Regions from separate parts of the Erwinia sp. 1181_3 genome, predicted to be linked through region 1. Evidence: predicted binding sites of a transcription regulator. Region 1 holds the regulator's gene; the other holds the start of a gene.
What was found. The regulator PhoB, encoded in region 1, activates phosphate uptake and scavenging genes when phosphate is short. The targets are predictions, from matches to a motif close to CTGTCATAAAACTGNCNNAT.
Positions count from the first base shown of each region.

Region 2: phnC (phosphonate ABC transporter ATP-binding protein) is a predicted target of PhoB. The motif match lies at 1,906-1,925, and genes of this name have one in related genera.

Region 1 is NZ_VTDE01000003.1:183,122-188,353, reverse strand. Features, by position in the region: gene FY046_RS09220 (AAA family ATPase) at 1-1,541, opposite strand, end outside; gene sbcD (exonuclease subunit SbcD) at 1,538-2,761, opposite strand; gene phoB (phosphate response regulator transcription factor PhoB) at 2,974-3,663, shown strand; gene phoR (phosphate regulon sensor histidine kinase PhoR) at 3,687-5,000, shown strand; gene FY046_RS09200 (PstS family phosphate ABC transporter substrate-binding protein) at 5,020-5,232, shown strand, end outside.
Region 2 is NZ_VTDE01000002.1:237,495-242,726, forward strand. Features, by position in the region: gene phnD (phosphonate ABC transporter substrate-binding protein) at 19-942, opposite strand; gene phnC (phosphonate ABC transporter ATP-binding protein) at 1,000-1,848, opposite strand; gene FY046_RS05450 (methyl-accepting chemotaxis protein) at 2,044-3,366, shown strand; gene FY046_RS05455 (TenA family protein) at 3,457-4,095, opposite strand; TPP riboswitch at 4,130-4,243, opposite strand; gene phnN (ribose 1,5-bisphosphokinase) at 4,679-5,215, opposite strand; gene phnM (alpha-D-ribose 1-methylphosphonate 5-triphosphate diphosphatase) at 5,215-5,232, opposite strand, start outside.

The sequences.
Region 1 (5,232 bases):
AGGGTAAGTAACTGCTCACTGTTTTGCTGGATCTGTTGCGTTAGCGTTTGGCGCTCCTGCTGTAAGCGCGTGAGGCGTATGTTCAACTGCTGCCACTGCGGGAGCAGGGTGGCCAGCAATAACCGCTGCGGGCGCTGGCGGGCAAATTGCTCCAGTGCGGCGCGCAGCGTCTCTTCGGGGTGCAGCTGTTGTAGCGAGGCCAGCTGTTGCTGCACTTGATCGAGGCTGGTCTGTGCGGCGGCCAGCTGCTGCTGTAACGGGGCCTGCTGCTGCTGGAGCTGCTGGCTGGACTGCTCACACTCCTGTACCTGGCGCTGCTGGGCCTGGAGTCGCAAGCGTTGTGCGGTCAGTGACTGCTCACTATCCTGCTGCTGGCTAAAGCGTTCACGCCACAGCGGCAGATGCTCGCCATAGTGCGTATACGACGGATGTGCCTCACGCCAGGTGCTTAACTGCTGCTGTTGCGCCTGTTTTTCCTGTTGAGTCTGCTGGTTTTTAGCGCTTTCCTGCTGGCGCGTGGTGAGTGCAAGTTGGTGTTCACTTCGCTCACGCTCCAGCTGCTGTTGCTGTTCGCGCAATGTGGCCAGTTGCAAATCAAGCGGCAGGACCTGTTCGGCGATCAGGGTTTCCTGTTGCAAACGCAGCGTCTGGTGTTGCGCCTGCGCCTGCACGATCTGCTCTTGCTGCTGCGTGGCCAGAACCAGCGCCTGCTGTGCCTGCTCCTGCTGTTGATCCAGCTGCTGCGCGCTGACGGTCAGCTGTTGCTGCTCCCGTTGCAAGCGTTCAATCTGTTGCAGTTCCTGACTTTTTTTCAGTTGGATCTGCTGTTGTGAAGTAAGCACCTGCTCCTGCTCCACACTTTGTGCCAGCTGGCTGTTAAGGAGGGCGCACTGCTCTTCGGTGAGCAAACTCATACCGCTGGACTGGGCGCGCAGGGTATCCAGCGTCACCTTCGCCTGTTTATGGCGATCAAACACCGCCGCCGACAGTCGACCGTATATTTCGGTGCCGGTCAGCTCTTCCAGTAGCTCGGCACGTTTATTGGCATCGGCATTGAGGAACGCGGCAAACTGCCCTTGTGACAGCATCATCGATTTGGTGAAGCGTTCGAAGTCCAGCCCGGTCAGGCTGGCTACCCTCTCCAGCTTATCTTTGACCTTGTCGGCCACGATGTGATTATCGCTACAGCGTGCCAGCTCAACCCGCGGTGCCTGCAGGTTACCATCGGCAGCACCGCGTGCGCGGCTCTGGCTCCAGAAGGCGCGCCAGGCAACGCCTTTCACCTCAAATTCGACTTCTGCCAGACACTCGGCGGTGTCACGGGTCATCAGATCATTTTGCGACTGAGTGATGCCTTTCAGGCGCGGTGTTTCGTGATACAACGCGAGGCAGATGGCATCCAGCAGGGTGGTTTTACCTGCGCCCGTCGGGCCGGTAATAGCGAACAGGCCGTTGCTGGCAAAAGGTTCTGCGGTGAAGTCGATTTTCCACTCACCCTTCAGCGAGTTGAGGTTTTTAAAGCGCAGCGTCAGAATTTTCATGATGGCTGCTCCTCATGGCGAACGGCTTCCAGCGTTTGAGCAAACAGCACTCTGGCGCGTTCCAGCCGTTCAGGTTCCTCGGCCTCCAGCGCCAGACGGCGGGAAAACACCTCTTCAACACTCAATTCATTCAGCGTTTCATTGTTCTGTCGGGCGATCACCTGTTCGCGCTGTTCGCGGCTGCGACGCAGCAGCACCACTTCTACGGGCAGGGATTCGGTCAGCTCCTGGATACGGCGCTGTAACTCACTGAGGTAAGCATCGGTGACGATTTCAATGTCCAGCCAGATGGTGCCACCCTGTGGATCGGCCGTGAGAGCCGCCAACTGCTGCTCAATCTGTTCCAGAGAGCCTTTGATCATCTGCATTGGCTGGAATAACGGGATCGGTAAGGCTTCGACCGCGCTGAGTTTGCCGTTGCTGAAGTCGACCTGAAACACGCTTTTGGCTTTACCCAGCTCATCAAAACTGAGCGGGATCGGCGAGCCGCTGTAGCGAATATGATCGCTATCGGCAATGCGCTGAGCGCGATGGATATGCCCCAGGGCGATATAGTCCGCAGGGGGAAAACAATCGGCGGGGAAGGCATCCAGCGTGCCGATATAGATATCACGCACCGCATCGCTTTTGGTCACGCCCATCGTTGTCAGATGGCCGGTGGCAATAATGGGTAGCGGCAGGCCCAGCGCATCACGTTGTTTCAGCGCTTCCTGCCAGCACTGCTGATAGTGTTCAGTTATGGCTTCCAGCAGGCTTTGCTGCTTTTCACGCCCTGACTGCCCGCTCTGGCTGCGCAGAATATCGCGCGGGCGCAAAAATGGAATGGCGCACAGCAGTGCTCCTGGCTGGCCATCGCGGCGATTAAGAACCAGAACCTGTTGACGAACATCGTCGCAGGCGGCGGCGATCACCCGAGTGTTCAGGCAGGCCAGCAGCTCGCGGGATTCATTCAGCATGGCGACTGAATCGTGATTGCCGCCCAGTACCACCAGTTGACAGCCGGTCTGCTGCAGATTGACCACGAAGCGGTTATACAGCTCACGCGCGTAGCTCGGCGGAGAGCCAGTATCAAAGATATCGCCTGCCACAATAATCGCATCCGCCTGCTGTGCTTCTGCGTTCACCAGCAGCCAGTCAAGAAATGCCTGGTGCTCGGCTGCCCGGCTTTTGGTGTAGAAAAACTGGCCAAGATGCCAGTCGGCAGTATGAATGATGCGCATGGGGGTCCTTTCATGGCAGAAAGCGTGGGGAGTATTATACCTGTCCTGCATCCCGAATTATTCAGAGCAGATAAACATATTGATGAGGAGGGGATTTTATTTAATTCCATCAATGCTTTTAGGGGGTGCTTTTTTCATAAAAGTGTCATAAAACTGACGCATAATGGCGCCGCATATCCCCGTGACAACCTGTCACTGTAGCAGGAGCAATAATGGCCAAGCGCATTCTGGTGGTTGAAGATGAAGCCCCAATCCGTGAGATGTTGTGTTTCGTTCTGGAACAAAATGACTATCAACCGATCGAAGCCGAGGACTATGACAGCGCAGTAAGTATGCTCATTGAGCCGTGGCCGGATTTAATCCTGCTGGACTGGATGCTCCCGGGTGGTTCCGGCATTCAGTTTATTAAGCATCTGAAGCGTGAAGCCATGACCCGGGATATTCCGGTTATGATGCTGACCGCGCGTGGCGAAGAAGAAGATCGCGTCCGTGGCCTGGAAGTGGGTGCCGACGATTACATTACGAAACCCTTCTCACCCAAAGAGCTGGTGGCCCGTATTAAAGCGGTGATGCGCCGTATTTCACCGATGGCGGTGGAAGAGGTGATTGAAATGCAGGGGCTGAGTCTTGATCCGTCATCGCATCGCGTGATGTCTGACACGCAACCGCTGGAAATGGGGCCGACCGAATATAAATTGCTGCACTTCTTTATGACGCATCCTGAGCGTGTTTACAGCCGTGAGCAGTTGCTAAACCATGTCTGGGGAACTAACGTTTACGTCGAAGATCGTACCGTTGATGTGCACATTCGTCGCTTACGTAAGGCGCTGGAACTGACCGGGCACGATCGTATGGTGCAGACGGTTCGCGGAACAGGTTATCGTTTCTCTGCACGCTATTGATTGTTCGCGCTGGAGTCTGAACCGTGTTGGAACGCCTCTCCTGGAAGAGATTATTGTTTGAGCTGCTGCTTGCCGGTTTGCCCGCGTTACTGCTCGGGCTGCTGGTGGGTTGGCTCCCCTGGCTGCTGTTAATCTCAGTACTCTGTGTGCTGGGCTTTCATTTCAACAACTTACTTCGACTCTCTCACTGGCTGTGGGTTGACCGCAGCATGACACCTCCCAGCGGCCGTGGCAGCTGGGAACCGCTGTTTTACGGCCTGTATCAAATGCAGGCGCGTAACCGCCGCCGCCGCCGTGAACTCGGTCATCTGATCAAACGTTTTCGTAGCGGTGCAGAATCTCTGCCTGATGCGGTGGTACTGACCACCGAAGAGGGGACGATTTTTTGGTGCAACGGCCTCGCACAGCAGATGCTGGGGCTGCGCTGGCCGGAAGATAACGGGCAGAATATCCTCAATCTGCTGCGTTACCCCGAGTTTACCCGCTATCTGCGTCAGCGTGATTTTTCTCGCCCGCTTACGCTGGTGCTGAACAGCCATCGCCATCTTGAATTTCGTGTGATGCCTTACAGTGAAGGGCAATGGTTGCTGGTGGCGCGTGATGTCACCCAGATGCATCAGCTGGAAGGGGCCCGGCGTAACTTCTTTGCTAATGTCAGCCATGAACTGCGTACGCCGCTCACCGTATTGCAGGGGTATCTGGAGATGATGAACGATTCCGTGCTGGAGGGCAGTCTGCGCGATAAGGCGCTGCACACCATGCAGGAGCAGACTAAACGCATGGACAGCCTGGTGAAACAGCTGCTGACCTTGTCACGCATTGAAGCTGCTCCGGCGATCGATTTGCAGGAAACCGTGGATGTGCCGATGATGCTGCGGGTGTTGCAGCGTGAAGCGGAAACGCTCAGTAACGGCCGCCATGATATTTATTTCCATACCGACCCGCATTTGCGCGTGTTTGGCAACGACGAGCAGCTGCGCAGTGCGATCTCCAATCTGGTGTATAACGCGGTTAACCATACGCCGGATGGCACGCGTATTGATATCAGCTGGCTGCGCAGCCCGCAGGGGGCACAGTTTAAGGTTAAAGATAATGGACCCGGGATTGCACCGGAACACCTGCCTCGTCTGACCGAGCGTTTCTATCGGGTTGATAAAGCGCGTTCCCGACAGACGGGCGGTAGCGGATTAGGGCTGGCTATCGTGAAGCATGCGCTCAGCCACCACAATACGCGCCTGGATATCAGCAGCACGCCCGGCGCTGAAACCTGTTTCAGCTTTCAATTGCCACCAAGGTTGATTGTCAGTGCCGAACTGGTCGAGAATGCGTTGCATTAAGTCTCACGGAACCCATGCAATGAAATTGTTAATCGCGTTGGCGCTGCTGCTGGTCAGTTCGCAGGTCCTGGCGAAGCAGGGCATGTTGGCGGGGAATCTCACCAGCGTTGGCTCGGATACGCTGGGTAACCTGATGGCGCTGTGGGGTGAGAGTTTTAATCGTCAGTATCCCGGTGTGAATGTGCAGATCCAGGCGGCCGGTTCGTCGACTGCGCCGACTGCGCTTGCCGCG
Region 2 (5,232 bases), on a different contig from region 1:
GGAGAAGAGAACGGGTGATTAACGGGCTTTGGTCAGCGCACGTTTCATATCGATGATCGCCTGATAATCAGCCACGGTAGCCGGGCCGATATGCTGGGCGCCACCCACGGCTTTGACGAAGCAGCTGTGATGTTCGGTATCCAGCTTTTTGATAGCCGTGACCAGCTTCGCTTTAAAATCAGCAGGCAGCTTGTTGCTCACCAGCACCGGACCGTTCGGGATCAGCGGTGACTGCCAGATGATACGAATTTTCTTCATCAGGTCCGGGTTACCGGCACGGATCATTCGGGTGAATGCACCGCTGGTGTAACCGGTGTTGTAATCGCCGATCATCGAGGCCCAGGTCACTGCGCCTTCGAACTGACCGTTCAGCACGCCCAGTACATCCTGCTCGTGGCCGCCGGAGAAGGTCACGCTGGAGAAGTGGCCTTTGTATTTGTCATCCACCGAACCGCCAAACTCTTTCTTGAAGCTTTCGTTCGGGATCAGGAAGCCGGAAGTGGAATCCGGGTCGGCCATACCAAATGATTTGCCTTTCAGGTCGGCCAGTGTTTTGTACGGACTGTCCGCTTTCACAACGACAACAGAGTGATAGCCGCGTGATTTATCGGCGTCATCCACCACAATGCCAACCACATCGACAGCTTTCGGGTCATTGATGTAGACCGAGGCATACGATGACGGTGACATGCTCAGCACCATATCCACTTTGCCGCCGATCAGGCCCTGGATCACACCAGAATAGTCAGACGAATTACGCAGTTTGGTATCAACGTTCAGCTCTTTATCGAAGAAATCTTTCACGCACTGGTTATCACCAATCTGCTGCGTGGCATTCTGGCCGCCGAGGATACCTAAATTCAGTTCTTTCGGTGCGTCAGCGGCAGAGACGTTAGCTGCCATCACACTACCGATTACTGCTGCGAGAATCATTTTTTTCATTGCTGAGTTCCGTGTCCCATAAAAGTGTTATTACCCGTCATGCCTGCGGTGTGACCGTCAGCCGTGATGGGCATCGTTAAGTTCAGAGTTTTCGTCGCCATACAACACATGCAAAAGATCATCGGTCAGTTCTGACGGATGGCCGTCAAACACAATGCGGCCCTTAGCAACGCCAATGGCACGCGTACAATATTCTTTCACCAGCTCCACCGAGTGCAGGTTCACCATCACGCTGATGCCGTTTTCACTCACCTGACGCAGCACATCCATAATGCGCCGGGTGTTTTTTGGGTCGAGCGAGGCAACCGGCTCATCGGCCAGCAAAATCTTCGGGTTCTGCATCAGCGCGCGGCAGATCGCCACACGCTGCATCTGTCCACCGGAGAGATTTTCTGCCCGCTGCAAGGCCTGAGGCAGCATGTTCAGCCACTCCAGCAGGCCGATGGCGCGGGCACGATCGGCATCGGGGAAGATTTTAAAGAAGGATTTCAGCGTCGAGGTCTGGCTCAGACGGCCCAGCAGGACATTGGTCAGCACATCCAGCCGCGGTACCAGGCAGAAATCCTGGAAGATCATGCCGCACTCGCTGCGCCACTGGCGCATCTGCCGGGTATTCAGCTCAACAATGTTCTGTTGTTTGCCATGATCATTGAAGTGAAGGATGGCGCCTTCGCTGGCCGGGAGGGTGCCATTCAGCACATGCAGCAGCGTTGATTTTCCTGCGCCGCTGCGACCAATCACCGCCACCAGTTCACCGGCGTGCAGGTCAAAGTTAATGTCCTGCAAGACGCGCGTCTGTGTGCCGTATGATTTTCCGAGTCCATTCACTGCCAGCACTTTTGCACGATGCTCCGCGTGGGGGATCGCCTGCTGCTGGGGGGCAATTTTTAACAATGCCTGTGCCATGTGTTGTCCATTATCAGGTTGCGCGTTATCCGCTGTGCGCCCTATTAACCACCTGTGCGATGAAAGTTTAATGACAGAGGGGTGATGGAAGCATGACAGACCGAAAAGGGCACTGAGCAAATTAACAAAGATTGAATGTTTATCCCCTCCCGCCGATAACCCTGTGGACAGCTAACTCTAATAATAAGGTCCACCATGTTTTCCACTATTGCATCAGGTATCACGTCACGCCTTGCGTGGCAGAAACGCACTCACTCTTCTGCCACGCTTGACTCATTAAAAGACTCTATCGCCATGATCGAATTCATGACCGATGGCACCATCATCACGGCTAATAGCTTGTTTCTTGAGAAAATGGGCTACGAACTGAATGAGGTGGTCGGGCAGCATCACAGCCTGTTTTGCACGCCGGACCTGTTGGCGTCGCGCCAGTATCAGGACTTCTGGATGCGGCTGAATCGCGGGGAAAGTTTCAGCGATAAATTTCTGCGCGTGGCGCAAAATGGCCGTCCGGTGTGGCTCGAAGCCAACTATGTACCGGTGCGGGATCGTAACGGGCGCGTGTTCAAAATCATTAAGCTCGCCACCGACATCACGTCGCACATTATGGATGCCCAGGAGCAGCGGGCAATGACCACGGCTATCGAGCGCTCAATGGCGGTGATAGCCTTTAACCTTAAGGGTGAAGTGCTGAAAGCTAACGATAATTTTCTTAAAACCATGGGATATCGCGCCAGTGAAATTATCGGTGTACATCACAGCCAGTTCTGTTCCGCAGCGGTACGCAGCAGCCCGGAATACACACTGTTCTGGCAGAAGCTCAACCGCGGTGAGTTTATTTCCGGCCAGTTTCAGCGCGTCAACAAGCAAGGCTCTACCCTCTGGCTGCGCGCGACCTATAACCCGGTGTTCGACGACAGTGGCGAGCTGTATAAAGTGGTGAAGTTTGCCACCGATGTCACCGCCCAGGTTGAGAAAAACCAGCTAGAGCGTGATGCAGCCCAACAGGCTTATCAAACGGCGCTGCAAACCAGCGAAAGCACAAAACGCGGTGCCAGTGTGATTGCCAACAGCGTGCAGACCATGAATGAACTGGCAGGTGAACTGCACGGGATCTCTGGCGATATCACCGGGCTCGGGGATTCCTCAGACAGTATCGGCCAGATCGTGACCAGTATTCGTCGTATTGCCGATCAGACCAACCTGCTGGCCCTCAATGCGGCGGTGGAAGCCGCCCGCGCAGGCACGCAGGGTCGCAGCTTCGCGGTGGTGGCCAACGAAGTGCGCACGCTGGCGCAAAACATCAACCGCGCCACCACCGAAATCGAACAGATGGTGCAGCAAAATCACCTGCTGGCGAGCAAAGCGCAGAAAGGCATTACCTCAAACCTGCAACGTGCCGATCGCGGCGTGGAGCTGGCGCAGGAAGCCGGCGGCGTCATCGCTGATATACGCGACAGTTCCGACGATGTGCTACGCGCCATCGGCCACGTCACCGCCGCGTTAAAGAGCGATTAAGCGTCGTCTCATCAACCTGCACAACGGCATTATCACTCCGGCAAAAAGGCCGACCCGAAAAGGTCGGCCACTGCGAATAATCAGATCTGTTTATTGATAAGCCGCATCAAAGAAAGCCTTTTCCAGCGTCACGGCGCGCAGGAAGAAATCCTCACACTGCGCCTGCTGTGCCGGGCCAACACGGTCGAGCTCCTGACGTAAAAAGGCGACAAATTCGCGGAAATCGGGGTTATCGTGCAACATAATCCACTCGGCGTGAACAAAACTGGCAGGCAATGGCAGCGGGGCCTGTGACGCCCAGTCGAGGTACAGCCACTCGGCGACATTGAGTACGGTCAGGATCACCGCATAGGAGCGCGTGGCAGCGGCCTCCAGCATGATCGCCTTGAATCCCGCAGTGGGAGAAGTGTCCGGTTCGGCGTCGCGCTGCGCGGCGCTGACGTCCAGCGCCTCAAATGCGCGCAGAAAATAGGTGTTCTCTTCACCGGAGACAACCCCGGCGCAGCGACCAAAGCGCAGGCGGGCTGCGGGGCTGTCGGCACTGGCAATGGCCGATCCGACTAAGGTGAGGAAGCTGTCGAGAAAACGGTGATCCTGGGTGAGGTAAGTGCTCATCACCTGGCGATCCACGCTGCCATCATAGAGCTCGCGAACAAAACGATGCGTGACGGCCTGTGTCCAGATGGGCTGGCTCAGTGTACGGAGTGTGTCGGTAAAACGAGTGGTCATCAGGTAGTCCTTATAAGCAGACTACCGGCAAAAGAGAGGTAAGTTGCCCCATCCCTTCGCCGGCATTATCCGGATCAGGTGTTAAGGGTCATCGCGCTGAATCTTTTACGATTTCTCAGCCAGTTGCCTGGCTCCCCCTGGAGGAGGAATTAAGTCAGGAATTTTCCGGAACGTCAATGTTGCTGACGCGGGACATTGGGCGAGGCATGCCTCACCCCTACAGAATGTGCAGTTCAGTGGGTGTTGCATTACGGGACGCGGGCGAGGCATGCCTCACCCCTACAGAAGCGCAGGTCAGTGGGGGTTGCATTACGGGACGCGGGCGAGGCATGCCTCGCCCCTACAGAAGCGCAGGTCAGTGGGGGTTGCATTACGGGACATTGGGCGAGGCATGCCTCACCCCTACAGAATGTGCAGTTCAGTGGGTGTTGCATTACGGGACGCGGCGAGGCATGCCTCACCCCTACAGAATGCGCAGGTCAGTGGGGGTTGCATTACGGGACGCGGGCGAGGCATGCCTCACCCCTACAGAATGCGCAGGTCAGTGGGGGTTGCGTAGGGGCGGGTCATGACCCGCCCGCCGTCAACGGGGCGGCGTTAACAACGCCGAAAAACCCTGTAACGTCTCACTCAATGGCCCATCATTACTTAACGTCATACACCCTGCCGCCACCGGCTCTGCCGCACGCTGCAACCGCTGTTCAATGGCGGCTTCATCCTCGCGACCGCGCTGGCGCAGTCGCCCGGCGAGGATCTCCGCCGACACCTGCAAACACACCGGCAACAGCCGCTCACCGTAACGCTGACGGGCAGCCGCCAGATGCAGCCGTGAACCGTTCACCACCACATCCAGCCCACTTGCCAGCCACTGATCGATCTCAATACCCAGCCCGTAGTAAAAATGATGCGCCTGCCAGTCGAGGGCAAACAGACCGTATTCACGCCGACGTCGGAACTCATGCTCGCTGAGGGCGATATGGTTTTCGCCCCCGGCGCTGGCGCTGCGGGTGATATAGCGATGCGCCACAATCATCCGCTCCGGTGCGCATTCACGCAGCGCCAGTAGCAGGCTGTCTTTGCCGGAGCCGGAAGCGCCCATCAGCCAGATCAGCCGCCCCATCAGAACACCTTCCTGCC